3 regions of the Rossellomorea marisflavi genome follow, and region 1 is predicted to be linked to each of the others. Evidence: predicted binding sites of a transcription regulator. Region 1 holds the regulator's gene; each other region holds the start of a gene.
What was found. The regulator LexA, encoded in region 1, represses DNA repair genes until DNA is damaged. The targets are predictions, from matches to a motif close to CGAACATATGTTCG.
Positions count from the first base shown of each region.

Region 2: uvrB (excinuclease ABC subunit UvrB) is a predicted target of LexA. The motif match lies at 4,623-4,636, and genes of this name have one in related genera.
Region 3: parE (DNA topoisomerase IV subunit B) is a predicted target of LexA. The motif match lies at 6,781-6,794, and genes of this name have one in related genera.

Region 1 is NZ_CP081870.1:2,023,230-2,033,313, forward strand. It holds gene K6T23_RS22375 (helix-turn-helix domain-containing protein) at 133-348, shown strand; gene K6T23_RS10635 (hypothetical protein) at 372-2,774, opposite strand; gene K6T23_RS10640 (SulP family inorganic anion transporter) at 3,316-4,773, opposite strand; gene K6T23_RS10645 (recombinase family protein) at 4,896-5,438, shown strand; gene lexA (transcriptional repressor LexA) at 5,491-6,111, opposite strand; gene yneA (cell division suppressor protein YneA) at 6,269-6,592, shown strand; gene K6T23_RS10660 (YneB family resolvase-like protein) at 6,604-7,254, shown strand; gene K6T23_RS10665 (DUF896 domain-containing protein) at 7,324-7,554, shown strand; gene tkt (transketolase) at 7,749-9,755, shown strand; gene K6T23_RS10675 (GNAT family N-acetyltransferase) at 9,807-10,084, shown strand, end outside.
Region 2 is NZ_CP081870.1:3,534,377-3,544,460, reverse strand. It holds gene K6T23_RS18535 (TrkH family potassium uptake protein) at 1-841, shown strand, start outside; gene serC (3-phosphoserine/phosphohydroxythreonine transaminase) at 1,035-2,123, shown strand; gene K6T23_RS18525 (phosphoglycerate dehydrogenase) at 2,110-3,285, shown strand; gene K6T23_RS18520 (HD domain-containing protein) at 3,429-4,067, shown strand; gene K6T23_RS18515 (CsbA family protein) at 4,135-4,365, shown strand; gene uvrB (excinuclease ABC subunit UvrB) at 4,757-6,739, shown strand; gene uvrA (excinuclease ABC subunit UvrA) at 6,747-9,620, shown strand; gene K6T23_RS18500 (DUF4097 family beta strand repeat-containing protein) at 9,830-10,084, shown strand, end outside.
Region 3 is NZ_CP081870.1:2,222,315-2,232,398, reverse strand. It holds gene K6T23_RS11655 (aminotransferase-like domain-containing protein) at 1-549, shown strand, start outside; gene K6T23_RS11650 (alanine/glycine:cation symporter family protein) at 622-2,043, opposite strand; gene parC (DNA topoisomerase IV subunit A) at 2,321-4,753, opposite strand; gene parE (DNA topoisomerase IV subunit B) at 4,753-6,732, opposite strand; gene K6T23_RS11635 (CoA-binding protein) at 6,952-7,359, opposite strand; gene K6T23_RS11630 (purine/pyrimidine permease) at 7,436-8,710, opposite strand; gene plsY (glycerol-3-phosphate 1-O-acyltransferase PlsY) at 8,908-9,492, shown strand; gene K6T23_RS11620 (CapA family protein) at 9,635-10,084, shown strand, end outside.

The DNA.
Region 1 (10,084 bases):
CAAAAGAGGGTTGGTAAGAAATAATAATTACATTATAATGTGATTGTTAACTAGGATATTGAAGTTAGTATAGACTATAAAATGACATAAATGATTTCATTTGCTTAAATAGGTGAGTTAAGATGCAATCATATTCAAAGGACTCGAAGGTCAAAGGACATTACAATTAGGGAATTAAGTGTAATGACAGGTATATCTCTCAATTACCTATCACAAATTGAAAATGGAAAAAAGAATCCCTCATTAAAGAAATTGACTATAATTTTTTTCACTTACAAATTGGTTGGGAAGACTTGTTTGAGCGTATTTGATGAAATTTTAAATGTAAATAAAAGAGAATGCAATTAATTAGTTTGCATTCTCTTTCTTATTTAAATTAAGTCGCAGTTTGTAATAAATGAGGTTGGACTGCCTTGCGATACAAACGGAACAAGGGTTTGGAAAGTAGTGGTTGTATTATCGGTAGCGAGGATTTCCCAAGTAATCTGACCAGTTACTGTATTCAGAGTAGCGGTCACTTGCGCTTCGAATGTTCGTGAAGGACCATTATTTATCCGCCCGTTAATAACCCCCTCAACAGTAGCGATCGTTAACCCGGCCCCACAAGTAATTGAGGTGCGTCGTCCCTGTGTAAACTGAAAGTTCTCTCCGTTACCCGCGTTAAAGACGAAGTTGAAATTATCGACTGCTGGATTGCATATACCCTGTATTCCTTCTCCACACTCAACGACTGTAATGTTGAGTGTGCCGGTGTAATCGGTTGTGTTGCCAAATTGGGTAACACGGATTTGCGCACCCGGTTGAGCCCCGCCTTGTGTGTTTAACCTGAAACGACATGGACAATCTTCCGGAGGAAATGGACAATCAACCGATACGTTTACAGGACCGGCAGTAACGTCTTGCCCACCGACTGTTGCAGAGGCTGTAATTGTCACCGTCTCCACAGCACCAACTGCAGGTTGAACGGTGGCGGTGTAAGACCCGTCAGCCTGAGTGATGGCTGGATTAGGATTAACAAAGACATTGTTGCCAGGGGAAGCGACCGTGAAGATTACCGGTATGCCAGCCACTGGAGAACCGTCACATAATAAAGTGCCGTTTATAGGAGCTCCGTCGCACCCCACTACGATACCTGGAGGAACTAGGGTTAAGGAAGGATTCGCACATTCAAGGCAACTGGCGCGGACGTAAGCTGTCGTGGAAATCGGGATATTATTGACTTCAGCACTGGCAGTGATCGGTACTCCCTCCTGCACATCTGTGCCAAATGGAACCGTAGCTAGACTTTGGAATTCTCCGTTTTGATCGGTTAAGACTTGAGATGGTGTAAACTCGACCAAGGAACTTGAAAGCGTTACTTCAACATTTGGAACCGGTGTGCCTTCACATAACACTCGACCAGTGATTGGCTTGCTGCAACTGATTGGAGATGGGTTATCGAGCTGAATGATTGGATTCACGCATTCACAATCGACTAGGACATTTCTTGTAGGGGATGAAGTCGGAATGCCACCTACTATTGTAGAGGCTTGGATGGTAATAAGCTCGCTAGCTCCGACACTTGGAAGGATTGTAGCTGTATATGTTCCGTCAGCCCCGGTTATGACCGGATTTGGTGATATGATAACTTCGGCTTCAGGTGGGAAAATGGTGAATGAAATCGGTGCGCCTGAAATCGGCTGACCATCACAAGTAAGTTGGCCGGTGATTTGATCCCCCTCACATCCTACTGTCTCTGCCGGTACGTTTAACGTAAGAATTGGATTGGTGCAATTTTCACACCCAGCAATGACCGTGCCAGTAGCAGATACAGGAATACCAAAAGGGGTTGCAGTTGCCGTATACGAAACGGTTTGATTTGGGGTTCCTGGTGCAACCGTGACAACACTTGAAAATTCACCGTTTTGATTTGTCACAGAGGTCGGAGTCGTGAAGTTTAAGATAGGATTTCCGGAAAAAGTGACGGGTACATTCGGTATTGGAGTGCCGTTGCATGTTAAGCGACCTGAAAGGGTACCATTACAGCTGATTTGCATAACCTCATCCAAATCAATGGTCGGATTATCACATGGTGGGCAGATGACTCGAATGGATTGGGGAGTGGTACTGACGACTATGCCACCTACAGTTGTTGTGGCTGTTAATATAATGGTTTCATCTACTCCCCTAAATGGAAGGAGGGTGGCTGTATATTCCCCGTTAACTCCAGTGGTAGCTGGATTGGGATTGACAACGACCCTTCCCGAAGAGCTCTGAACAGTGAAGCTAATAGCTGCACTTGGTATAGATTGGCCATCACATGTCAATCTTCCACTGATTTGAGCTCCTTGACACGTAACTACTTCAGTAATGGCGTTAATCGTTAACGTAGGGTTTTGACATACTATACACCCGACCCTGGTGGTGATACTTGTCGTATCGGTTTGTCCATTTATTTCAGTGGAAGCCGTGATGATGACATTTGGAGTAATGGGAGTACCTCTCGGAATGGTAACGGTTGTGGTGAATTGACCAAAACGATTAGTAACAGGTCGTGGATTAGCAAAAATCAACCCTGGAAAAGACGATGACAACTCTACAATTTGTAAACTCAGAGGTCGCATATCACATAACACCCGTCCAGTAATGGTCCCAGTGCAGCTAATGGCTACGATTTGATCCAACTGAATCATGGGGTTTATACAATCCGCAGGAAAAATGTCAGGACAGCCTTTTGGAGCTAACCTTTGAATACATAAATTTTCAACGTTATCTTTTTTTTCTTCATTAAACAATTGCGTTTCTCCTCTCAGTAAATAAGTCAAATCTTCACCATCAACATATGAAGATAGAGAAACGTAGGTACGCCCTTTTTATATGTTCCAATGCTATAAGAAAAAAAGGGTGGAATTACGGGTGAATCCACCCACAAAACACCCACACTTTTAATAGAAGTTACTATATAATATCGAAAGATTTTTTTTGAAGCCCCATTATATCAACAATTAATCAAAGTTATTATATGGAATTCTCCCAGGAAATCTAATCCGTACTCAAGTAACCCTTGGAAGCGCGAGCAATATATCCAAATGTATTAATCTATTGAAAAATCCCCCAGAAGGATCTCATCCTTCTGGGGGATTTTTGCAGTTTAGCCAAAATGAGTTTATCGCAAACTCCAGCTGCAACAGGTTGTGAATGCTCATTAGAGTATTTGAAATTGGAACGACTACTATATAACCAATGGTTTCGATGAGAGTAAAAGGAAATTGTCCGCTAATAAAAGGATGATCATAGGGGAAACGGATGCCTGGGCATCCGTTTTGCATTGATTCATTAAGCTGTTAAAGTCGTTTTTTGGTCTATCAACAGTAAGGAGTCCTGAATCTTTTTACTTGATGAGCTAAGTCCGATCGTTTCTACTTCACACCCCTGGTCTTTGAACTTCGTCAAAACTTTGGCAAGGGCTGCCACAGCGGACTCATCCCAGATCTGTGCACCGGTAAAATCGATTTTGACATGTTGTACCTCATCAGACAATTGGAATGCACCCACAAGCGTATCCACGGATGCAAAGAACAATTGACCCTCCACTTTAAAATGACGATTCACACCCTCCACTTTTTCCGTCACCTTCAGCTTGGATATCTTGGCCACAAAGAACATGGCGCTGAGCAATACCCCTGCAATGACCCCTTTTGAGAGGTCGTGAGTGGCAACCACGATGGCGACGGTGATGAGCATCACTGCGGCATCTGCTTTAGGGGCTTTCCTGATGTAACGGAATGATGACCAGTCGAACGTACCGATAGAGACCATGATCATGATTCCGGCGAGAACCGCCATGGGGATCTTCACGACGAAATCCCCAAGTACGATGATTAGGAACATCAGGAAAGAGCCTGCAACAAAGGTGGATAATCGCCCCCGTCCACCTGATTTTACATTGATCACCGACTGACCGATCATCGCGCATCCGGCCATCCCACCGAAGAATCCATTGATAATATTGGCGATTCCCTGACCCCTTGCTTCCTGATTTTTATTGCTGTCCGTATCCGTCATGTCATCTACGATGGAAGCCGTCATAAGGGATTCGAGTAATCCTACAATCGCGAGGGCGAGTGAGTAGGGTAAAATGATACTCAATGTCTCAAGTGAGAACGGGATATCGGGAAGGAAGAACGATGGCAAGGTCTGACGTATCGTCCCGAGATCTCCCACGGTCCTCAAGTCTGCTTTTGAAATCAAGGCAATGGCAGTAAGCACCACAATAGCCACTAGGGGTGAGGGGATGGATTTTACGAATCGGGGGAGCACATACACAACCACCAATGTCACCGCCACAAATACATAGGTCATCCCATTAATGTTGAAAAAGTGAGGCACTTGAGCTGAAAAAATCAGAATGGCCAAAGCATTCACGAATCCGATCATCACAGCGCGTGGGATGAATTTCATGAGCCTTGCGATTTTACATACCCCGAACAGGAGTTGGATGACTCCTGTCAGGATAGTGGCTGCCAACAGATAGTTTAACCCATAATCTTTGACAAGAGGGACCATGACAAGGGCCATGGCACCGGTAGCAGCAGAAATCATGGCAGGTCTTCCGCCGACAAAGGAAATGATGACGGCAATACAAAAAGAAGCGTATAGCCCGACCATTGGATCGACACCGGCTATGATGGAAAAGGCAATGGCCTCAGGAATGAGCGCAAGGGCTACGACGATTCCCGAAAGGATGTCTCCCCTGACATTCGAAAACCATTGTTGTTTTATGGTATTCTTCATATTGTCACCTCTAAAAAATCATAAATTTTAATTCAATAGAAAACAGTTTATCACCGTTTTTCCCAAAAGTGAACCTTTTCGGGAAAAACAATTCCAAACAGGAGAGGGGGAAGGAGATAGGTATGATCATCGGATACTACAGACCGAGCAATGATGATCCTGAAGGACGGATTCAGGAGAAAAAACTGCTGGGAAAAAAATGTACGGTTCTATACAAGGAGGAACATTCTTCACCGAAGAGGAGAGTGAACTTGGAAGCACTGCTTGCAGAAGCAGGGCAGGGGGATACGGTCGTCGTGGCTTCTTTAATCGACTTTGCTGATTCCACCCGGCAGCTATTGGAACTGTTGAACGAGTTAGAAACGAAAGGGACACAGTTCATTTCCATATCTGAAGGGCTGTCGACCAGTCCTGGGAAGACGTACCGTTTTCAGGAGGTATTGGAGCATCTTATAAGCTTTCAAAGTGATGTGATCAGTGAAAGGACAAAAAAGGGCATAGGAGAAGCGAAAGAAAAGGGAGTCAGTACGGGGCGACCGCGAAAGCCTGATGAAAACGTAAAAAAGGCCATAGCCATGTATGAATCAAAAACCTACAGCCTGGCAGAAATAAAAGAAAAAACGGGCATCAGTAAGTCCACTTTATACCGCTATCTTGAAAGATAGAAGAAAAGGAGCTTCCGCCACATGTGACGGAAGCTCCTTTTAGCTTGTCATTTTAATGAACTTGACGGTAGACACCGACGACCTTGCCCAAAATGGATACATTGCGTAGGATGATCGGATCCATGGAGGAATTTTCAGGCTGAAGCCTCACGAAATCTCTTTCTTTGAAGAATCGTTTCACGGTCGCTTCATCTTCTTCCGTCATGGCGACTACGATCTCCCCATTGTTGGCGGTTTGCTGTTGCCTTACGATGACGAAATCCCCGTCGAGGATACCGGCTTCGATCATACTGTCACCCATGATTTCCAGCATGAAAGTATGCTCGTCAGCAGGAGCCATTCTTTCCGGGAGAGGAAAGTACTCTTCGACATTTTCAACCGCTGTGATCGGTTGACCGGCTGTGACTTTCCCGATGAGGGGAACATTCACAACATTATGGCGGGGGATCGAGTCTTCCACCAGGTCGAGGATCTCGATGGCTCTTGGCTTGGTCGGATCCCGGCGGATGAGGCCTTTGCTTTCGAGTCGGGCCAGATGGCCGTGGACAGTGGAGCTTGAGGCAAGTCCAACGGCTTCCCCGATCTCACGTACGGAAGGCGGATAGCCCTTTTCTTTTACGGAGCTTTTGATATATTCCAAGATATCCTGCTGCCGTTTGGATAGTTTTGTCATAGTCACGCACCTCAATCTATCGATCTTATGTTCCCATTATAACATGGGGATGGGAACGATACAAACATAAGTTCGAATTTTTGATTGACTCCAAACGGATGTTCGTATTATGATGGATACAACAAACAGAACAAACATTCGTATGGAGGGGAACATTATGGTAGGCAAACTTTGGGCGAATTACTCATATATACTCGTATTTTTTGGTTTGGCACTTATGGCTTCAATCTATTTCATTCTTCAAATGGGAGGCGGAGTATCTTATCATAGTATCGAGGTACAGGATGGTGATACGCTCTGGACCATCGCAGAGGAATACAGCAGCGACTCTTCCATGTCCACCGATGAATTTATCAAGTGGGTGGGAGAAAGGAATAATCTTTCCACTTATACAATTTCTGCGGGTGATTCACTAGTGCTTCCAGTCGAAAAGAAGCTCGGGATCAACGGGGATTATCAGTATGTCATGAACGAGGAATAGAGGGATTTTTAATGAATGCAATCATCTACTGTCGGGTGAGTACGAAGAAAGATACACAGGAAACATCACTCGAACGTCAGGAAGAAGAACTGTCCAAGCTTGCGCTGGAGTATGGGATGCAGGTGGCATCGGTCATAAAGGATCAGGCAAGTGGTTATGATCTTGACCGGCCAGGCGTCCTCGAGATGCTGGACATAGTAAGGGATCAGTCGATCGATGCGGTATTGATCCAGGATGAGACGAGGATTGGAAGGGGCAATGCGAAGATTGCCCTGATCCATTGCCTGTTGAAAGAAGAGGTCAAAATTATCAGTCAATCCCACAGCGGCGAGCTCCACCTGTCGGACTCCGACTCCATGGTCATCAATATCGTAAGCATGGTGGAGGAATATCAGCGCAAGCTGCATAACCTGAAGATTAAAAGGGGGATGAAAAGGGCAGTTGCGAACGGGTTCCGTCCCCAGAAGAATCTGAAGAACAAAGGGAATATCGAAGGCAGGGAACGAAAGGAAGTCCCCGTCGAAGAAATCGTCAGGCTTCGCAAAAATGAGCTGACATTTGCAGAAATTGCCGCTACTTTGCGTGGGTTTGGCTACGACGTTTCGAAGGCAACCGTTCATCGGCGCTATAAAGAACATATGGACTCCATCGATCAAGCGTAACCCTTGTCATCACCCTTTATATTTAGTAACATGTCGTTATACGTTACCGAAATTAAAGGGGTTTTATAGATGCTTTCAAAAGAAAAAATGAACCGGATCAATGAATTGTCCAAAAAATCCAAGTCTACCGGGCTTTCAGCAGATGAAGCGAAGGAACAGACCAGGTTGAGGAAAGAATATCTTGAGACGTTCCGTCAATCCATGAAAGGGACCATAGAGAATACCAGAATCTTTGATCCTGATGGGAATGAAGTGACGCCCAAGAAAATACAAGATATTCAAAACAAAAAGAAACACTGATTGTAAGTCCATACTGGATCACGCTGCCTTTTAAGCGTGGTCCTTTTTATTACGTCGAATGAATGAGGCAGTGGTGAATTCAGAATGGATATCGGTTTTAACAAAAAGAGAGACGTGGTATCATTCAAGATAGTTGTATAAACAGCCAAAGAAGATTAATATTAAGTAGAGATTGAAAAGGAAGGATGTCTGACATGTTTGATAAAACAGATCAATTAGCAATTAACACAATCCGAACGTTATCGATCGACGCGATCGAAAAGGCAAACTCCGGTCATCCGGGAATGCCGATGGGTGCAGCCCCTATGGCGTATGCCTTATGGACACGTTTCATGAACCATAACCCCAAAAATCCTCATTGGTTTAACCGTGACCGTTTTGTTCTCTCTGCAGGGCATGGGTCAATGCTTTTATACAGCTTGCTTCACCTTTCAGGCTACGATGTTTCCATGGACGACTTGAAGAATTTCCGTCAGTGGGGAAGTAAAACACCTGGACACCCTGAGTATAAACATACAGCAGGTGTAGAAGCTACAACAGGCCCGCTTGGACAAGGAATCGCGATGGCGGTTGGTATGGCTATGGCTGAGAGACATATGGCAGCTACTTATAACAAAGAGGGCCACGACATCATCGATCACTTTACATACTCCATCTGTGGAGACGGAGATTTGATGGAGGGCGTTTCAGCTGAAGCAGCATCACTTGCTGCTCACTTGAAATTGGGCCGATTGGTCGTTCTTTATGATTCAAATGATATTTCCCTTGATGGGGAACTTGACAAATCATTCTCTGAAAGCGTCAAAGGACGTTTCGAATCTTACGGCTGGCAATATGTCCGCGTGGAAGATGGAAATGATCTTGAGGAAATCTCTAAAGCCATTGAAGAAGCACAGGGTGATACAAACCGCCCTACCATGATCGAAGTTAAAACGGTCATCGGCTACGGTGCACCTAATAAATCAGGTAAGTCTGCTGTTCATGGTGCTCCACTAGGGGAAGACGAGATGAAACTCACCAAGGATTACTATAAATGGACGTTCGATCAAGACTTCCATGTTCCAGATGAAGTCTACGCCCGTTTTGAAGAGAAAATCCAACAGGCTGGAAGTGAGAAAGAGGAAGCATGGGCGAAGAAATTCGTAGCATATCAAGATGCTCTTCCAGAACTTTCAGCGCAGCTTGAAACAGCCATCAGAGGCGAATTGGCGGAAGGATGGGATAAAGAAATCCCTGTCTACGAAGAAGGCAGTTCATTGGCAAGTCGTGCTTCTTCAGGAGACGTACTGAATGCCATCGCTAAAAACCTGCCGACGTTCATCGGTGGATCTGCTGACCTTGCAGGTTCAAACAAAACGAACATCAAGGGTGAAGCAGACTTCTCTGCAGAATCGTATGATGGGCGAAACATCTGGTTCGGTGTCCGTGAATTTGCCATGGGTGCGGCTATGAACGGTATGGCCCTTCACGGCGGCCTGCAGGTGTTTGGCGGAACATTCTTTGTGTTCAGTGATTATCTGCGTCCTGCCATCCGTTTGGCGGCTCTGATGGGACTACCGGTCACATACGTATTCACTCATGACAGTATCGCAGTTGGAGAAGATGGACCTACGCATGAGCCTGTAGAACAGCTTGCTTCACTTCGTGCACTTCCGAATCTATCTGTCATCAGACCGGCAGATGGCAACGAAGTAGCGGCTGCGTGGAGGCTTGCTGTTGAGTCCAAAGATCAGCCGACCATGCTTGTCCTTTCACGTCAGAATCTGCCGACCATGAAGTCTTCTGCTGATAAAGCGTATAACGGTGTAAGTAAGGGTGCGTATGTAGCATCTCCGGCTGGTAAGGAACAGCCTGATGCGATTTTGATTGCTACCGGTTCGGAAGTGGGTCTTGCCATGGACGCTCAAAAAGCACTTGAAAAAGACGGGATCAATGCATCGGTTGTCAGCATGCCTTCATGGGACCGTTTCGAAAAACAATCTGCGGAATACAAGGAATCCATCCTTCCGAAGAGCGTGAAGAAACGTCTTGCCATCGAAATGGGCTCTCCACTCGGATGGGACCGTTACGTCGGTGATGAAGGTGACATCCTCGCTATTGACGGATTCGGTGCCTCAGCGCCTGGAGAAAAAGTGATGGAAGAGTACGGATTTACAACAAATAATGTTGTGTCCCGTATTAAAGCCTTACTTCAAAAGTAAAACATCCTGAGCCGGCTCATCCATTGAGCCGGCTTTTTTTAGGTGGTGTACATGATGGAGATCAAATGTGAACATCAAAAAGAGCGGAGTGCCTTCGTCCCCCTGTTGATGCTTGCCGATGAATCAGAAGCTGCAGTAAGAAGTTATCTTGAAGATGGGGAAGTATACAGCTTCTCATGCGATGGAGAAAACGTCGGGATCATGCTCTTAGTGGAATTGGATTCAACCATGATCGAGATAAAAAACATGGCAGTCGTAGCCTCATTCCGTGGAAAGGGGATCGGCCGGCAGATGATCGAGTCGATAGAAAAGAAGGTCAGGAATTCAGG
Region 2 (10,084 bases), 1.5 Mb from region 1:
CCATTCTGTTTCTGCTTTTAATAACGCCGGCTTCGGCTTGTGGCCCGACAACATGATGAGGTTTGTGGGGAACCCCGTCATCACCTTCACGCTATCATTCCTTTTCATTATCGGCGGAGTGGGGTTCACGGTGTTGGTGGACGCATGGAAATCCCGTACGTTCAAGAAGCTGTCCCTCCATTCGAAAATCATGATCTTGGGTACGCTGTTGATCAATGTTGTGGCAACGATCGTCATCTTCGTCCTGGAATATAATAACCCGGGTACCCTCGGCCCTCTTTCTCTCGGTGACAAAGGGTTGGCTTCCTACTTTCAGGCAGTTACACCGAGGACGGCAGGGTTCAATACACTTGATTACGGGGAAATGGAAAGTCCGACTCTTTTCTTTACAGTCCTTCTTATGTTTATCGGAGCAGGGAGCGCCTCTACAGGCGGGGGGATCAAGCTTACGACATTCCTGATGATCCTTCTAGCGGTCGGTGCCTTCTTGAGGGATAAAAAAGAAGTCAAGATCTTCCGGCGCTCCATTGATCAATCGGTCATCCTGAAATCCCTTGCGATCTCCACGCTTAGCGTCCTTTTGGTGGTAGGGTCCCTGTTCATCCTTACCATCTCGGAAAAAGGAGCGGATTTCCTCACGCTACTATTCGAAGTGGTATCGGCTTTCGGAACCGTGGGCTTGTCCATGAACTTCAGTCCGGAGTTGAGCACCGTCGGGAAGTGGGTCATCATCTTCGTCATGTTCGCAGGGAAGATGGGTCCGTTGACACTCGCCTACTCCCTCTCACGGCCGGGTAAAGAGAAGATCCGCTATCCAAAAGAAGATATACTGACAGGATAAGGCAGCTTTTGCTGTCTTATTTTTTATGGTTAAGTGATTATTCCAAAAACAATAAGAACCCAACGATTTTTGCGCTATCTCTTAAAATCTTACTTCGTAAGCGTTTTCTTCGTTCGTCAGGGTTGTTGACGGATACCGTGTTTCTTCTTATACTTTGGGAAAATTCTGAACGAATGTGCAGGTGGTGTTTTTGTTGAAGCAAGTGTTCAATTTTTCTGCAGGTCCAGCGGTTCTTCCCCGTCCAGTATTGGAAAAAGTACAAAAAGAATTATTGAACTACAGCGGGACTGACATGTCTGTCATGGAGTTGAGTCATCGTTCCGGTCCGTTCGAAGAAATCATCCAGGGTGCTGAAGCATTGCTGAGGGAGCTTATGGACATTCCTGAAGAGTATGAAGTTCTTTTTCTTCAAGGAGGCGCCTCTCTGCAGTTTTCCATGATCCCGATGAATCTTCTTGCGGAACATGGTGTCGCTGACTACATCGTGACGGGAAGCTGGTCGAAGAAAGCCGTCAAGGAAGCGGGAAAAATCGGAACCATCCATCGAATAGAGTCACCGGGAGACATTCCCGCTTATACGAAAGAAGATTTCTCTCCTGAGGCGGCGTACGTCCACATCACGTCCAACAATACAATAGAAGGTACGAGGTACGCCTCTTATCCCGAAACAGGCGGCATTCCCCTCGTGGCGGATATGTCATCCCATATCCTCTCGGAACCGATCGATGTGTCTTCGTTCGGTTTGATTTATGCAGGGGCTCAGAAGAACCTTGGTCCATCCGGGGTGACTGTTGCCATCGTCCGCAAGGATCTCATCGGAAAAGCACCGGAGACATGCCCGACCATGTTGAAGTACGAAACGTATGTGGAGAACGGATCCATGTTCAATACACCTCCTACATTCGCTATCTATGTGCTTAAGCTCGTGCTTGAGTGGGTGAAGGAAAACGGTGGTGTTGCAGGCATGGAGGCACTAAACCGGGAAAAAGCGGGATTGCTCTATAGTTGTATTGATGAATCCAGTCTGTTCTCCAACCCTGTTCCGGAAGCGAGCCGTTCCCTGATGAACATCCCGTTCACCACGGCCAGTGATAAAGTGAATAAACTCTTCCTGGAACAGGCGAAACGGCGCGGATTCGAGTTCCTGAAAGGTCATCGTTCCGTCGGCGGAATGCGGGCTAGCCTCTATAACGCCATGCCCCTTGAAGGAGTGAGGGCACTGGTTGATTTCATGAAAGAATTCGAAGCAGACCAAGGAGGAACATCACATGTTGACCATTAATACATTCAATGCCATCAGTCAAAGAGGTTTGTCCCTTATTGAAGAAGATTTGAATTATTATCTGAACGGAAGCGGTGATCCCGATGGCATTCTTGTGAGATCCAAGAATCTCCATGACTTCGAGTTTCCCGAATCTGTGAAAGCCATTGCCAGGGCAGGTGCCGGTGTGAATAATATCCCCATCGATGAGTGTACGGAAAAAGGGATTGTCGTGTTCAATACGCCTGGTGCCAATGCCAATGCGGTGAAAGAACTTGTCCTTGCCAATCTCATTGCTTCATCTAGGAATCTTTTTTCCGCAGTAGGATGGGCACAAACCCTCCAGGAACATGGGGATGATGTGGCAGCTGTTGTGGAAGCAAAGAAGAAGGAGTTTGTCGGAAGTGAGATCAAAGGTAAAAAATTGGGCGTTGTCGGCCTTGGTGCCATCGGTGTCCTCGTTGCCAATGATGCACTGGCCCTGGGAATGGACGTAGTTGCCTATGATCCGTTCATTTCAGTGGATGCGGCCTGGAGGCTTTCGCGCGATGTCAACCGTGCCATGCACATCGATGAAGTATGGGCGGAGTGCGATTTCGTCACCCTCCACATCCCGCTGACGGATAAGACGAATCGTTTGGTGAACGGATCGAGCTTCAACAAGATGAAAGAAGGGATGACCATCCTGAACTTCTCACGAGGTGAGCTTGTGGATGAAAGTACCCTCGGGCAGGCGCTCGAGTCCGGGACGGTGGGTAAATATGTGACCGACTTCCCGAATCCCCGGGTCCTCTCCATGAAGAATGTCGTCCCGGTTCCCCATCTTGGGGCTTCAACGGTGGAATCGGAAGAGAACTGTGCCGTCATGGCGACGAAGCAGTTGAAGACCTATCTGGAGACCGGGAATATCAAGCATGCCGTGAATCTTCCTGATGTCGAACTTCCCTATAGCGGGAAGATGAGACTCACCGTCATGCACAAAAATATCCCGAACATGGTAGGCCAGATCACCACCGCCCTTTCTGGGTTTGCTGTCAATATTGCTGACATGATCAATCGAAGCAAGGCTACATGGGCCTACACGATGATCGATCTTGACCACGTCCTGACGGAAGAAGAGCAGGCGGGCCTGAAGCAGAAGATTGAAGGCATAGAAGGGGTCGTATCGGTCAGACTGATTTAATATGGAATCAACAAATCCTTCCTTGCACCGTGTAAGGGGGATTTGTTTTATATTCAGGTGAGCGGGGAAGTCTATGGCTAAGGGCTTCTGCCATTGGCAATACATCCAAATCATCATAGTATGCCTTAGAGAGGAGAATCGAAATGGGGATCCATCACTATTTTAAAAGTCTATCAGACCTCGAGACGCTCATCCGCTGTCCGGGTCGATTCAAATATCATCAGCATAATGTGGCCAGCCACTCCTTCAAGGTGACGAAGATTGCGCAATTTCTAGGAACCGTGGAAGAACAGGAGGGGCATGAGGTCGATTGGAAGTCCCTATATGAAAAGGCACTGAATCATGACTATGCAGAGCTTTTTACCGGAGATATCAAGACGCCTGTGAAATATGCCTCGAAGGAACTGAGGGAACTGTTCAGCCAGGTTGAAGATCAGATGGTCAAAAAATTCATCACGACAGAATTCCCCCCTCAATTCCACGATGTATACAGGAACCGCTTCAAGGAAGGGAAAGACGAGACGCTTGAAGGCAGGATCTTATCCGTAGCCGACAAAGTCGATCTTCTGTATGAATCATTTGGTGAGATCCAAAAAGGAAATCCGGAGCCGCTGTTCATGGAAATCTATCAGGAAGCCCTTTCGACGATCATTAAATTCAAGGAGCTTGCGAGTGTGAAATACTTCCTTGAGTACGTCTTGCCGGACATGCTTGCAGAGAAGTTCATCCCTCACAGTGAATTGAAGGAGAGGACGGAGCGGATTCTATCATCGGGGGCCTGATGACTCTTTCCAGAACAGGGAATATCCGTTAAACTAGTTGATATTCCTTCCTTAAGGAGAGTTGACTGTGTCCAAGATCATTCTGGCAGCCTTCCTGCCCGGCCTCCTCGTCGTATTCTTTTCGAGGGTCACCTACAATCGATATATCGGACTTGCCTTGACCGTGGCGTTGATCGCCGCTTCCGTTTCCAAAGGATATACGGACTCCATCCTGCTGATCGTCATCGACGCAGCGAGTTTGACAGTGGGTTTTTGGTATAGCGGACGGATGAAGGGTAAAGGGCAAAAAAGTGAATAACCGGGCATTCCCAATAGGGAGTGCTCTTTTTTTGTTCCATGAAGTTATACACAGGTTGTATGCGGTTTCTCTAGAAGAGTGCACAAGAATTTTGACGAATTGTGGGTAAGGGGGCGTCTTTTCCACAATGGTATAGTGGTTATCAACAGACATACCCACAGGGTGTGTGTAAAAGTAGTCGAATGCTGTCGATTGACACCGTGGAGTTTGTCGAACCTGCGATTGTCCACAGGTCGTATCCTACTGAGGGATAAAAACGAACTTTTGTTCGCTTATTGATGGTTAAATTCCGATTGATTGTGGTAAAATGGGAAGAGACGAATGGACAGTGCAAGGGATGGGTATAGACAAGCATAGAACATACTGTTCCTTACCTATAGGAGGTTTCACGGTGAAAGATCAATTCGAGCTAAAGTCTAAATACAAACCTGAAGGGGACCAGCCCCTGGCAATCAAGAAGCTGGTAGAGGGCATCAGGGAAGGCAAACGCCACCAGACGCTCCTCGGGGCGACGGGAACGGGAAAGACGTTCACCGTTTCCAATGTCATCAAGGAAGTGGAGAAGCCCACTCTTATCATTGCCCACAATAAAACGCTGGCCGGACAGCTCTACAGCGAGTTCAAGGAATTCTTTCCCGACAATGCCGTAGAGTACTTTGTGAGTTACTACGATTACTACCAGCCGGAGGCATATGTCCCTCAGACCGATACGTTCATCGAGAAGGATGCGAGCATCAATGATGAGATCGATAAGCTTCGCCACTCTGCCACCTCCGCACTGTTTGAACGGAAGGATGTCATTATCATCGCAAGTGTATCCTGTATCTACGGGTTGGGTAATCCGGAAGAATACAGGGAGCTTGTCCTGTCCCTGAGAGTCGGGATGGAAATTGAACGTAATCAGCTTTTGAGAAAGCTTGTGGATATACAATATGAACGAAATGATATCGACTTTCAGCGCGGAACATTCAGGGTCCGCGGTGACGTGGTGGAAATCTTCCCGGCATCACGGGATGAACACTGCATGAGGGTCGAGTTTTTCGGTGATGAAATCGACCGGATCCGCGAAGTCGATGCCCTCACGGGTGAGATCATGGGCGACCGCGATCATGTCGCGATCTTCCCGGCTTCCCACTTCGTTACCCGTGAAGAGAAGATGAAGGTTGCGATTGAAAACATCGAGAAGGAGCTTGAAGAGCAGCTCAAAATCATGAGGGAGGAAGATAAGCTCCTCGAGGCCCAGCGCCTGGAGCAACGGACCCGCTATGATCTTGAGATGATGAGGGAGATGGGCTTCTGTTCGGGAATCGAGAACTACTCCCGTCATCTTACCCTTAGACCGCCGGGCTCTACCCCTTACACCCTTATGGATTATTTCCCTGAAGACTTCCTCATCGTCATCGATGAGTCCCACGTGACGCTTCCACAGGTGCGCGGGATGTTCAACGGGGACCAGGCGCGGAAGAAAGTGCTCGTGGATCATGGATTCCGCCTGCCGTCCGCCATGGATAACCGTCCGTTGAAGTTCGATGAGTTCGAAGGGAAGACGAATCAGCTTCTATATGTGTCGGCGACGCCGGGTCCATATGAGCTTGAGCACAGTCCGGAAATGGTCGAACAGATCATCCGTCCGACCGGTCTTCTCGACCCGATTATTGAAGTCCGGCCCATCGAAGGGCAGATCGATGATCTTATCGGGGAGATCAATGAGCGCGTGGAGAAGGACGAACGTGTCCTTGTCACCACCCTCACCAAGAAGATGTCCGAAGACCTCAGTGCTTATCTGAAGGAGATCGGCATCAAGGTCCAATATCTGCATTCCGAAATCAAGACCCTGGAGCGGATCGAGATCATTCGTGACCTCCGCCTCGGAAAATATGATGTCCTCATCGGCATCAACCTCCTCAGGGAGGGGCTGGACATACCGGAAGTGTCCTTGGTGACCATACTCGACGCTGATAAGGAAGGCTTCCTCCGTTCTGAACGATCTTTGATCCAAACCATCGGACGTGCGGCCCGTAACAGCGAAGGGAAGGTCATCATGTACGCAGATAAGATGACCGATTCCATGGAGAAGGCAATCAGCGAGACGAAGCGTCGCCGTGAAATCCAGGAAGAATACAACGAGAAGCACGGCGTTACCCCGACGACGATCCAGAAGGAGATCCGGGATGCCATCAAGGCCACTCGCGAAGTGGAGGAAACAGAGGAGATGGACGGAGGTCGCACGAATGTATCGAAACTGTCCAAACCGGAGAGACAAAAACTTATTGCCAGCCTAGAAGGGGAAATGAAAGAAGCGGCCAAAGCCCTCGATTTCGAACGGGCAGCCCAGCTTCGCGATACCATTCTCGAGCTGAAAGCGGAAGGATGAACGACTTATGGCGCAGGAAAATATTATCGTACAAGGAGCTCGCGCTCATAACCTTAAAAATATAGATATCACCATCCCGAGGGATAAACTGGTCGTACTGACCGGCCTTTCGGGTTCAGGGAAATCATCCCTTGCCTTCGACACGATCTACGCAGAAGGTCAAAGGCGTTACGTGGAGTCCCTGTCTGCCTATGCAAGGCAATTCCTCGGACAAATGGATAAGCCTGATGTGGATGCCATCGAAGGGTTGTCACCGGCAATTTCCATCGATCAGAAGACGACCAGCCGGAATCCACGTTCCACGGTAGGGACCGTAACGGAGATCTATGATTATCTCCGTCTGCTATTTGCAAGGGTCGGGAAGCCGATCTGTCCGAATCATGGAATCGAAATCACGTCTCAGACGATCGAACAGATGGTGGATCGCATCCTGGAGTATCCGGAACGCACGAAGCTTCAGGTGCTTGCTCCCGTTGTATCGGGCCGGAAGGGAACTCATGCGAAGACCCTTGAGGATATCAAGAAGCAGGGATATGTGAGGGTGCGGATCGATGGAGAGGTGGAAGACCTCGGCGAAGAAATCACCCTTGAGAAAAATAAAAAGCACACCATTGAAGTCATCATTGACCGCGTCGTGGTAAAAGAAGGCGTGGCTGCACGACTATCGGACTCCCTTGAATCAGCACTGCGCCTAGCCGGCGGTCAGGTGATCATCGATGTGATCGGGGAAGAGGAGCTTCTGTTCAGTGAGCATCATGCATGCCCGTACTGCGGCTTCTCCATCTCGGAGCTTGAACCGAGGATGTTCTCTTTCAATAGTCCGTTCGGTGCATGCCCGACATGTGACGGTCTTGGAACGAAACTCGAAGTCGATAAAGAGCTTGTGATCCCGAACTGGGATAAGACCCTTGATGAGCATGCCATTGCCCCGTGGGAACCGACAAGTTCACAGTATTACCCTTCCTTGTTGAAGGCGGTTTGTGATCATTACGGGATCCCTATGGATGTGCCGGTGAAGAACCTGCCGAAGCATGATATGGACAAAATCCTTCACGGAAGCGGTAAAGACGAAATCTATTTCCGCTATGAGAATGATTTCGGTCAAGTCAGAGAGAATTACCTCCGATTTGAAGGCGTCATGGCGAACGTGGAGAGACGCTACCGTGAGACTAGCTCCGATTACGTTAGGGAGCAGATGGAGAAATACATGGCTACCCAAAATTGTCCGAGCTGTGATGGACACAGGCTGAAGGAAGAGTCCCTCGCCGTGAAGGTCGATTCCCTCCATATCGGACAGGTAACGGCCTTCTCCATCCAGGAAGCAGATCAATTCTTTGATGCCCTGGAACTTTCGGACAAAGATATGCAAATCGCCAGGTTGATCCTGCGAGAAATCCGTGAACGCCTCGGTTTCCTTGTGAACGTAGGACTTGATTATCTGACCCTCAGTCGTGCCGCAGGTACACTGTCGGGCGGTGAAGCACAAAGGATCCGGCTTGCGACCCAGATCGGTTCGCGACTGACGGGTGTCCTCTACATCCTTGATGAGCCGTCAATCGGACTTCATCAGCGCGATAATGACCGCCTCATCGATACCCTCAAGAATATGAGGGATATTGGAAACACCCTCATCGTCGTCGAGCATGATGAAGATACGATGATGGCAGCGGACTATCTTGTCGATATCGGTCCTGGCGCAGGGAAACACGGAGGAGAGGTCATCTCGGCAGGAACCCCTCAAGAAGTCATGGATGATGAAAAATCCTTGACCGGACAATATCTATCCGGGAAGAAGTTCATCCCGCTCCCGCAGGAAAGACGAAAGCCCGACGGCCGTTATCTTGAGATCCTCGGAGCGAAGCAGAACAACTTGAATAACGTAAAAGTGAAGCTGCCCCTCGGCCTGTTCATGGCGGTGACGGGCGTCTCGGGTTCAGGTAAGAGTACCCTTATAAACGAGATCCTTCATAAGTCCCTTGCCCAGAAGCTTCATAACGCCAAGTCTAAGCCTGGGCTTCATAAGGAAATCAAGGGGATCGAGCACCTCGATAAGGTCATCGACATCGACCAATCCCCGATCGGCCGTACGCCTCGATCGAATCCGGCAACCTATACAGGGGTCTTCGATGATATCCGTGACGTATTCGCCACCACGAATGAAGCGAAGGTACGCGGATATAAAAAAGGCCGATTCAGCTTCAATGTGAAGGGCGGCCGCTGTGAAGCATGCCGCGGTGACGGGATCATCAAGATCGAGATGCACTTCCTTCCTGATGTATATGTCCCTTGTGAGGTTTGCCACGGGAAACGTTATAACCGTGAAACCCTTGAAGTGAAATACAAGGATAAAAACATCGCTGATGTCCTTGAGATGACGGTGGAAGACTCCCTGCAGTTCTTCGAAAATATTCCGAAGATCAGAAGGAAGCTTCAAACCATCTATGATGTCGGCCTCGGCTACATCACCCTCGGGCAGCCTGCCACGACCCTTTCCGGAGGGGAGGCGCAGCGCGTGAAGCTTGCATCCGAGCTTCATCGCCGTTCAACTGGCCGCTCCCTATATATCCTCGATGAGCCGACGACAGGCTTGCATGTGGATGATATTTCACGACTCCTCGTCGTCCTTCAGCGTCTTGTGGAGAACGGGGACACGGTCCTTGTCATCGAGCATAATCTTGATGTCATCAAAGCAGCCGATTACCTCGTCGACCTTGGTCCTGAAGGGGGAGATAAAGGAGGCGCGATCGTAGCCACCGGAACTCCTGAGAAGGTGGCTGAAGCGAAGGGGTCGTATACAGGGAAATACCTGAAACCTGTCCTCGAGCGTGAGCGAGAACGGATGAAAAAGAAAGTCAGGGAAAAAGAAGGCGTGACGAACTGATTGGAACGGAGGTGCCCCGGCGCCTCCGTTTTATTATGTTGTCAGGAGGGTATGGGACAGTGAGGAACATTTTTTACAGGAATGAAACCTTTGGGCGCTTTAAACGTACATACTATAGAAGCAATGAATGACGGATCAGGTATAACTTTGCCTTATCGGTTATATTCATGATAGTACTGAGATAATCTGAAAATGGGAGTTGAACGGGTATGAATGAAGAGCGTAAACGGATTTTGGATATGTTGGAGAACGGAACGATTTCTGCTCAGGAAGCCGTGGCCCTTTTGGAAGCACTGGATAAGAAACCGGAAGAACCGAAACCGAAGGAGAAAAGCTTTGTAGATGAATTCGTTTCGATTTTCCAAGATCCGGACGATCAGCCTAAGCAAAAATCGACATCATCCGGTTCGTCTAATTCTAAGGATAAAGTCGTTGATTTCATGAATACAGCCCTCAATAAGATA
Region 3 (10,084 bases), 200 kb from region 1:
GATTGCGTCATTTATGTAAAGAGTTTCTCTAAAGTGTTCCTTCCTGGATTGAGGTTGGCTGCTGTCGTTCTCCCGGAGGGACTCATCCCCTCCTTCTCACAATACAAATTCAGTGCGGATTTCAATACTTCCCCTCTGACTCAAGGAGCCTTGGAAATTTATTTACGAAGCGGGATGTTCCATTATCATATCCAACGGGCCAAAGAGGTATATGCAACGAAACTTGCCCTTGCCCTCGATGCCTGTAAAACGTATCTGCCTCTAGACGTACACTATACTGAGCCGGTAAACGGCTTTTATCTGACCATTTTTCTACCTGAAAAAATCAATGTTAATCGCCTGATCAGGATGCTTGCTGATAGGGATGTGCAGGTTGTCAGTACTTCCAGGATGTTCTTGCACTCCAATGGAAGCAATTCCATAAGAATCAGCATTTCTCAGGTAGATCAACAATCTATCAGTGAAGGGATTTTCCAAATTGCCGAGTGCATCAAAGCATTCCAACAGAAAGCTACATTCAATCCTTTATCACTAACCTTTAATCGATAATCCATACAAAAAAGGTCGATCCCGGAATGGATCGACCTTTTTAAGATGAGTCACGCACTAGAATGATGTCAGTTAATCTTTTTCTTGTTTAGGTTTAGGATCCCAGCTTTCGATTCCTTTCAGTCCTTCAATGGAATCGGAGTAGAAGACCGGATCTTTCCCTTCTTTCTTTTGCTGTCGGTAATCCCTCAGAGCCGCTATGGCAATCTTACCGAGCAGCGTAATGGCAATGAGGTTGATGATGGCCATCACACCCATGAAGAGATCAGCCAGGTCCCAAACAACCTGCAGGTCGACCATGGCACCGAAGATGACCATGCCGAGGACCGCTAATCGGTAAATGAAGAGTGTGACGGGACTGTACTTGATGAACTCGATGTTCGTCTCACCATAGTAGTAGTTTCCGATGATGGAACTAAAGGCGAACAGGAAGATGGCGATGGCAACGAACGTATTGGCCCATGCCCCGACATGCGTGGTAAGGGCTGCCTGTGTCAGCTGAATGCCATCCGTCCCACCCATGTACTCATTGGAAAGGATGATGATGAATGCTGTCGACGTACAGATGATCAAGGTGTCTGTGAATACCCCTAACGTCTGGATGAGTCCCTGTTTTGCTGGATGGGTGACCCCTGCGCTTGCCGCTGCATTCGGGGCACTCCCCATACCGGCTTCATTCGAGAAAAGCCCCCGTTTGATCCCCAGCATGATGGCTGCTCCGACCGAGCCGCTTGCGACTTCCCTGATACCGAATGCATTTTCGAAAATAAGGGCGATCATCCCCGGGATTTCCGTCACATTAAGGATCAAGATGTACAATGCGAGTAAAATATACAAGATGGCCATGACAGGTACAACAATCTGTGTCACACTGGCAATCCTCTTGACTCCACCGAAGATGATCACAGCCGTGAGTACAGCGAGGATGATCCCTATCGTCAAGCGATCGAACGAATAGGCCTCATTCATCGCCAGTGAGATCGTATTGGATTGAACCGAGTTGAAAACAAGTCCGAAACAGAATGTAATGATGATGGCAAATAGGATCCCCATCCACCTTGCATTGAGTCCCTTCTCCAAATAATAGGCAGGACCTCCGCGGAATCCGTCCTTCCCGTCTTTTACCTTGTAAATTTGAGCGAGTGTACTTTCAATGAAGCTGGTCGCTCCCCCCAAAAGGGCGATAAGCCACATCCAGAACACGGCCCCGGGTCCTCCTCCTGCAATGGCCGTGGCGACCCCTGCAAGGTTCCCTGTACCCACCCTGGATGCTGTACTGATCGTGAATGCCTGGAAAGAAGAGATGCCCCGCTTCCCTTCGGCTGAAACGGTGTTCTTGTCCGTCAACAGCCTTCCCATTTCTTTGATATATCGGAATTGTACGAATTTAGTCCGTATGGAAAAATAAATTCCTAGTCCGATCAAACCTGCAATAAGTATGTACGTCCAGATGATGTCACTCGTACCGGACATGATTTTGTTGAATAATTCCATCTAATTCCTCCCACATGTGATCTCAAAGTTGTTTTACCCTCATTCTTTTTGTCTAATCCCTTTCTACACAATTCTTCCATAAAACCAGAAAAAACCTAAAAGCGGGTGGGATGCCCTAGGTTTTTTTATAATTTACCTTATCCAACTTTATTAGTCCATGGTAATTCAGTCCAGAATGTGTACAATATCTGTGACTTATGTACTCTATCGTTATAAAAAATCCACCTGGAAGATGGTCAAGCCCTCTTTCAGGTGAATCTGGTTTAATGAAATTTTATTATTCTTGATCAGGTGCTGGCACTGACCAAAGCTTGGTAACCGCTCCACTGTCTCCTTCATCAATGACAAATGAGCCATTTGAGTATCGGTCATTGAACCGGATGGATGATACCTGTACCGTTTCAAGCTTGCCTTTACTGGTGAGTAGAGTAACGGTTTGCTTGTCGGAGACGATTTCAGCGCCTGATACGCGGTGGGGATTCGATTTGAGTTCCCTGAGCATGATGACGCCGCGCTTGGCCCTGCCTGTTTTTTCGAACTCTGAGAGTTTCATCTTCTTGATGGCCCCGCGATGAGTCGCGAGTACGACCGCTTGTTTCTCCGGAGTCGTGATGATCTTGCCTGATACGACGAAATCGTCTTCTTTCAGGTTGATTCCCTTCACGCCCGCTGCACGCGGTCCGACCGTGTTGACTTCTTCTTCTGCAAACCAGAGTCCATAGCTGCTGTTGGTGGCAAGGAAGAGATCATGAGTCCCATCCGTTACATGCACATCCACGAGTTCATCGTCCCCTTTTAGATTGATGGCGACAAGTGGACGGGAGTAGCGCTGTGCCTTATACTGCAACATCTCCGTTTTCTTTACCATTCCGTTCTTCGTGATGAACATGAGATACAGGGACGGATCGAATTCTTTAACCGGTACCGCTTTTAGGACCTGTTCATCCTTATCGATCGGTACGATATTGCCGATATGCTGTCCGAGATCCTTCCAGCGGATATCCGGGAGTTCATGAACAGGGCAGTAAACGTAATTCCCTTTATTCGTGAATACAAGTAGCACATCCGTCGTATTCATCTCATATTGCCCAAGGAGCCTGTCGGTTTCCTTCATGGCAAGGTCCTGTCCGTTGGATGCCGAGTAGGAGCGGAGACTTGTACGCTTGATGTACCCGTCGCTCGTGACGGTCACCATGACATCTTCGCTTGCAATCAATACCTCGAGATTGATTTTCAACTCCTCAATCTGATCTTCGATGATCGTACGGCGGCCATCGGCAAACGTCTTTTTGATTCCTTTCAGCTCTTTCTTGATGACATTTGCGAGTTTGGATTCACTGGCAAGAATCGCGCTCAGTTCTGTGATCAGCTTATCAAGCTCCTCAGCTTCTTTTTGAAGAGCCGTTATATCCGTGTTGGTGAGGCGGTATAGCTGGAGGCTTACGATGGCTTCTGATTGGGCCTCTGTAAAGTCGAATTCACTGATCAGATTGTTTTTAGCGTCCCGTTTATCTTTGGATGCCCGGATGGTTGCAATCACTTGATCCAAGATCGACAGTGCCTTCATCAATCCTTCTACGATATGCTGGCGGTCCTTTGCCTTATTCAAGTCATACTTTGTCCGGTTCGTCACCACTTCTTTCTGGTGAGCGATATAGGAATCAAGAAGCTGTCGGAGTCCCATCAGTTTAGGGCGTCGATTCGAGATCGCCACCATATTGAAATTATAAGTGATCTGCAGATCGCTGTTTTTGTATAAATAATTCAGTACACCCGTCGCGTCCGCATCTTTTTTCAGTTCAACCACCACGCGCAGCCCTTGACGGTCCGTTTCGTCCCGCACTTCAGCAATACCTTCCACTTTACGGTCGACCCTGAACTCGTCCATTTTCTTGACGAGGTTGGCTTTATTGATTTCGTATGGAATTTCCGTAATGACGATCTGCTGTTTGCTCCCGCGGATGCTTTCAATCTCCGCTTTTCCGCGAACGACAATTTTCCCTTTCCCTGTTTCATAGGCTTTCCTGATCCCGTCGATGCCTTGGATGATTCCTCCGGTTGGGAAATCTGGCCCTTTCATGACGGTCATCAATTCTTCCACCGTACTGTCAGGGCGATCCATCCTCATGATGGCCGCATCAATCACTTCTCCGAGATGATGAGGAGGGATATCCGTCGCATACCCGGCCGAGATTCCTGTTGAACCATTCACCAAAAGATTCGGGAATCGTGAAGGAAGGACGGTGGGCTCTTCGGACGTGTCATCGAAGTTCGGAATGAAATCGACGGTCTTTTTGTCGATGTCCCTTAAAAGTTCCATGGAAATGGCGGAAAGCCTCGCTTCTGTGTAACGCATGGCAGCGGGAGGATCGCCATCGATGCTCCCGTTATTCCCGTGCATTTCAACAAGATACTTCCGGACCTTCCATTCCTGGCTCATCCTCACCATGGCATCATAGACTGATGTATCTCCGTGGGGATGGTAGTTACCGATGACATTACCGACCGTTTTGGCCGATTTTCTGAACCCTTTTTCCTGTGTGTTACCATCCACATACATCGCATAAAGGATCCTGCGCTGTACCGGTTTCAAACCGTCCCGTGCATCGGGAAGGGCACGTTCCTGAATGATGTATTTACTGTAACGACCGAAGCGGTCTCCGATGACCTCTTCAAGAGGCAGATCTTGATAGCGTTCCACTGATGTCATTATTGCCCCTCCTCTGCGACCATGATGTTCTCATTTTCAAGGATGCTTCCTTCTTCTTCAAGACCGAAGGCGACATTGCTTTCGATCCACTTCCTACGTGGCTCGACCTTATCACCCATCAGAGTGGTGACACGGCGTTCCGCTCTGGCTGCATCATCGATCTTCACGCGGATGAGAGCCCTGGTTTCGGGATCCATCGTCGTTTCCCACAGCTGATCGGCATTCATCTCACCCAGTCCTTTATAGCGCTGGATCATATACCCTTTTCCTATTTTGGCGACTGCACCCTTCAGCTCTTCATCTGTCCATGCATATTCGATCTTTTCCTTCTTTCCGACGCCTTTGCTCACTTTATAGAGAGGTGGAAGGGCTATATACACCTTTCCTGCTTCTACAAGAGGCTTCATATAGCGATAGAAGAACGTCAATAAGAGAACCTGTATATGGGCACCGTCTGTATCGGCGTCAGTCATGATCACGATCTTATCGTAGTTGATATCATCGACATTGAACTCAGGCCCCACTCCTCCACCGATTGCATGAATGATCGTGTTGATCTCTTCGTTCTTGAAAATATCCGCAAGCTTGGCTTTTTCCGTGTTGATTACTTTTCCTCTTAGGGGAAGGATCGCCTGGAATTTCCGGTCCCGACCTTGTTTCGCTGATCCCCCTGCGGAATCACCCTCCACAAGATAAAGTTCATTCCGCTCGGGATTCCTGGATTGCGCGGGTGTCAATTTGCCGGATAGTACGGTTTCGGACCGCTTACGCTTTTTGCCATTCCTTGCTTCTTCTCTTGCCTTACGGGCTGCTTCACGCGCCTGTGCCGCTTTGATGGCTTTCTTGATCAGCAATGAGCTGGTGTCGGGATTTTCTTCAAGGAAATAGAGCAGGTGCTCGGAAACAACAGCATCCACTGCGGAGCGTGCTTCACTTGTCCCTAACTTCCCTTTTGTCTGGCCTTCGAACTGAAGGAGTTCTTCCGGTATGCGTACCGAAACGATACTTGACAGTCCTTCCCTGATATCGGATCCTTCAAGATTTTTATCACGCTCTTTCAGGATGCCTGCTTTGCGTGCGTATTCATTGAACACCCTCGTCATGGCCGTTTTGGCCCCCGCTTCATGTGTTCCGCCGTCCTTGGTGCGGACATTGTTGACAAATGAAAGGATGTTTTCTGAGAATCCATCGTTGAATTGGAAGGCAAATTCAACTTCGATGGTGTGATTCTCTCCCTCGAAGAATGCGACTTTATGGAGGTTGTCCTTCTCTTCATTCAAGTACTCCACGAACGCCTGTATCCCACTTTCGTATAGGAATACATCTCTTTGATCATGTCTCTCATCAATAATCTCGATTTTAAACCCTTTAAGCAGGAAAGCTGATTCCCTAAGACGCTCACAAAGGGTGTCGTAATTATAGGTGGTTGTGCTGAAGATGGTCGGATCGGGCTTGAAGTGGATCTTAGTACCCGTCTTTTTTGTCGTACCGATCTTCTCGAGCGTTGTCTCAGGCTTCCCACCGTTGATGAACGTTTGTTGATATTTCGTTCCATCTCTTTCAATCGTGACGGTCAGCCACTCTGAAAGGGCATTGACGACGGATGCACCGACGCCATGGAGTCCCCCGCTTGTTTTGTATCCGCCCTGTCCGAATTTCCCTCCGGCATGGAGGACAGTCAGGATGACTTCCGGAGTCGGTTTTCCGGAACGGTGCATTCCCGTAGGCATCCCGCGACCTTTATCCTGCACGGAGATGCTATTATCTTTATGTATGGTGACAATGATTTCGTTACCGAAACCGGCTAACGCCTCATCCACCGAATTATCAACGATTTCATAAACCAGATGATGAAGTCCCCTTGTATCGGTGGACCCGATGTACATCCCCGGCCGTTTTCTTACGGCTTCGAGGCCTTCCAATACTTGAATGGCATCATCATTGTAATCCATGGTCTTTTTCTGACTGGCCACGAACATTCCCCTTTCAACACTTTCACTTACTTGTCTATGTACTACTATACCATAAGAACGCATGTTCGTTCACCCGCAAAATGGTGAACCACTATGCTTTATTTTAGCGTTATATTTGAAATTCGCAAATGAAAATCCCTGAATTTACATAATCCCGGATAACATTTTTCTGCAGAAATGTCACAGAAAAAACAAGCGGCATCATTCGCCGCTTGCCTGTGAATCCTATCTGGTTAAGGCATGTTCCACTTTGATACAACGATCCATGATGACCGTATACCCTTTTTCTTTGAGGAAGGAATAGGCCTCCTCATTCACAACACCGAGCTGGGACCAGAATACTGGCGAATCGATCTCATCAAATTCGCGGGCAATTTCTGGTAGGAATTCAGAACGTCTGAAGACATTGACGATATCGACAGGACCCTCGATGTCTTTTAAACTGCTGACAGCCTGCACCCCGAGAGCGGACTCGATCGTTGGATTAACAGGGATGATTTCATAACCGCTTGCCTGCATCGCCTGGGAGACGGTATAGGAGGTCCGAGCGGGATTATCACTCAGTCCGATGACTGCTATCCGCTTCGACCGTTTCAAGATGCGACCGATCTCTTCTCTACTTGGATTCTCCATGGTTGATAACCTCCTTTAGACATCACTATTCCCTTAATTCTCCACCCTAATCTCCGATTCCTTTTTGATTCAACAATTAGCTGCTTTTTTTCATCAGGATCTGTTCGGTTATGATTGCTACGATCGTGCCAAGAATAAGACCGTTATTCAGGATCGACGCAGCGATGACTGGAAGGCCTTCAAAGGCACTGGCCGGTACCCCCATGGCGCCTACACCGATGATCAGCGCGATTCCTGCTGTAAAGTGGACACGCTCCACCTCTTTTACCTTTCTATATTCGTCCAGGGCTAGTCCGACCATCTTGATGAAGATGACGGTGGTGACGGCGTATCCGACGGGTGCCGGGAGGCTGGCAAATACATTCATCACTTTCGGTACGAAGCTTGCGACGACGATGATGATGCTTCCGAGAATGAACGGTAGCGTAGAGAAAAGTCTGGTAGAAGCAACAAATCCTGCAGCTCCTGAAATCGGGACGGAGCCGATTGCGGAGAAACCTCCACCAAGAAGCTGATTGATACCCGCAGCAATACCACTTTGCGTGTAGCGGACCGGGACCTCCTTCCCGCTTTTTTTCATCACTTCTTCCATGACCCGGATCGAAGCGATCATGTTCGTCGTCAACAGGAAGGTGATAAAGATGGCCGTCACAATGATACCCGAATCAAAGACGGGTTTTCCGAAAGCAAACACCTCCGGAAGGGAAAACCAGCTGCTAGAAACCGACGTGGTCTTGGTCAGTCCTAAAAGCCCAAAGATGATCCAACCGCCAATCAAGGCGAAGATGATCGAATATCGCCGGAGCCATTGAACCTTATGCCCCTGCAGGAAGAGAGCGATGAGGATCGTAAGGGCGCTGCCGAGAAGCACGAGCCAGTTGAACGGCTGCCCCTCATGTTGGATGCCGAACATCCCCTTGATGAACGAACCGCTCAGCTGAAGGATCAGAAGCATGAGGTAAATAAATGTGATTGTAGGGGTGAATAGAGTGGTCAATTTTTTCAATAAACCTGTTAAGGACAGGATAATAAAGATGATTCCGCTTACAATCATCCCCCCTTGAAGTACGCCCAACACTTGACTGTGTGAATCGTACAACGTACCGGCAAATCCCGCATAAATGGTGAACACACCCCACCATAAACCGGCTGGTCCTTCATTGATCGGGAGTTTATGCCCGATGAGCGCCTGAATCAGACTTGCGGCACCTAATACGAAAATGGTTCTCTGGATGAATCCAGCCGTCTCGACCGGAGACAGTTGGAATAGGTCGGCAATCGCAATGGGAGCGGCAATGGATCCTGCGATCATGAATGCCATCCACTGGAGTGCGGCTAAAACGAGTTGCATGTTGACACCTTCATTTCTATTTTCTAGTCTAACGATTCATTTTAACATATCTATGACACTGTGAATCATATGTTATAGAAAGGCACTCACTATCTACTTTTAAGAACAGGTACTAATTTTTGCAGTATTTTTCCACAACAAATAGGTAAAACATGTTACTATAAGAGTGGATTAGTTATATCAAAGGAGAAATGAATATGATCTTAGCCCTTATACTCGTGCTATCCTACCTACTGGGCTCCATCCCTTCAGGACTATGGATTGGAAAATCCTTTTACGGAATAGATATACGCGAACACGGAAGCGGAAATCTTGGCGGAACCAATACCTTCAGGGTGCTGGGTAAGAAAGCCGGGATGACTGTGACCGCCATGGATATCCTTAAAGGAACGGCTGCAACGCTCATCCCTTTGCTTTTTGCCAGTACACATGACTATCAGCTCTTGGCGGGAGTCGTAGCCGTCGTGGGTCATATGTTCCCCATTTTTGCAGGGTTCAGAGGTGGAAAAGCAGTAGCCACATCTGCAGGCGTCCTCCTTGGCTATGCCCCGCTGGTGTTTGTCATCCTTTTGGTTGTTTTCTTCATCAGTCTTTACTTGAGCAAATATGTGTCACTTTCCTCGATGATGGCAGGGGTGTTCGCCTTCATCTATACGTTGATCATCTGGGATGTTCCCCTTATCATCGTGGTAGGCGTGCTCACAGCTTTTGTGATCTACAGACATCGAAGCAATATAGCCCGTATCAAAAATAAGACTGAACCGAAAGTCACATGGATTTGATGCATCAAGAAAAAGCCCATATCAGGGCTTTTTCTTTTGTTTTCGACGACTCAACCATGCTGAATCATGCATGAATTTAAAAAATTTCGCCTATTCGCTTCATTTTTGTGTAAAATAGGGTGGAGTCAACTAGTTAAAAAGGATGATGAATGTGAATAAAAAAATGATCGGACTCGCGATTGCCTTTCTATTACTGATTGCAGTCGGTGGTCTTTTGAGCATGCAGTTTAATGATGCAAGCACGAAATCAGATGCAATTACTTCTGAAAAGCACGTAGTCAAACAGCTTCAAGTGAAGGATAAGTCCATCGAAACAAGCGCCACCATTGCTGGGATCGGGGACATCCTTCTGCATGACCGTGTGTATGAAGATGCGGAAAAGGATGGTTCATACGACTTTGCGCCCATGTTTGCCGGTGTTAAAGACATTCTCAAAACCCCTGATTTCCTTATTGCCAATCAGGAGTCGGCGCCTGGTGGCACCGAGATCGGATTGTCCACTTATCCGTCCTTCAACAGCCCCCATGAAATCGTCGATACCCTCCAGGACGTTGGTGTGGACGTCGTGACAACGGCAAACAATCACTCCATC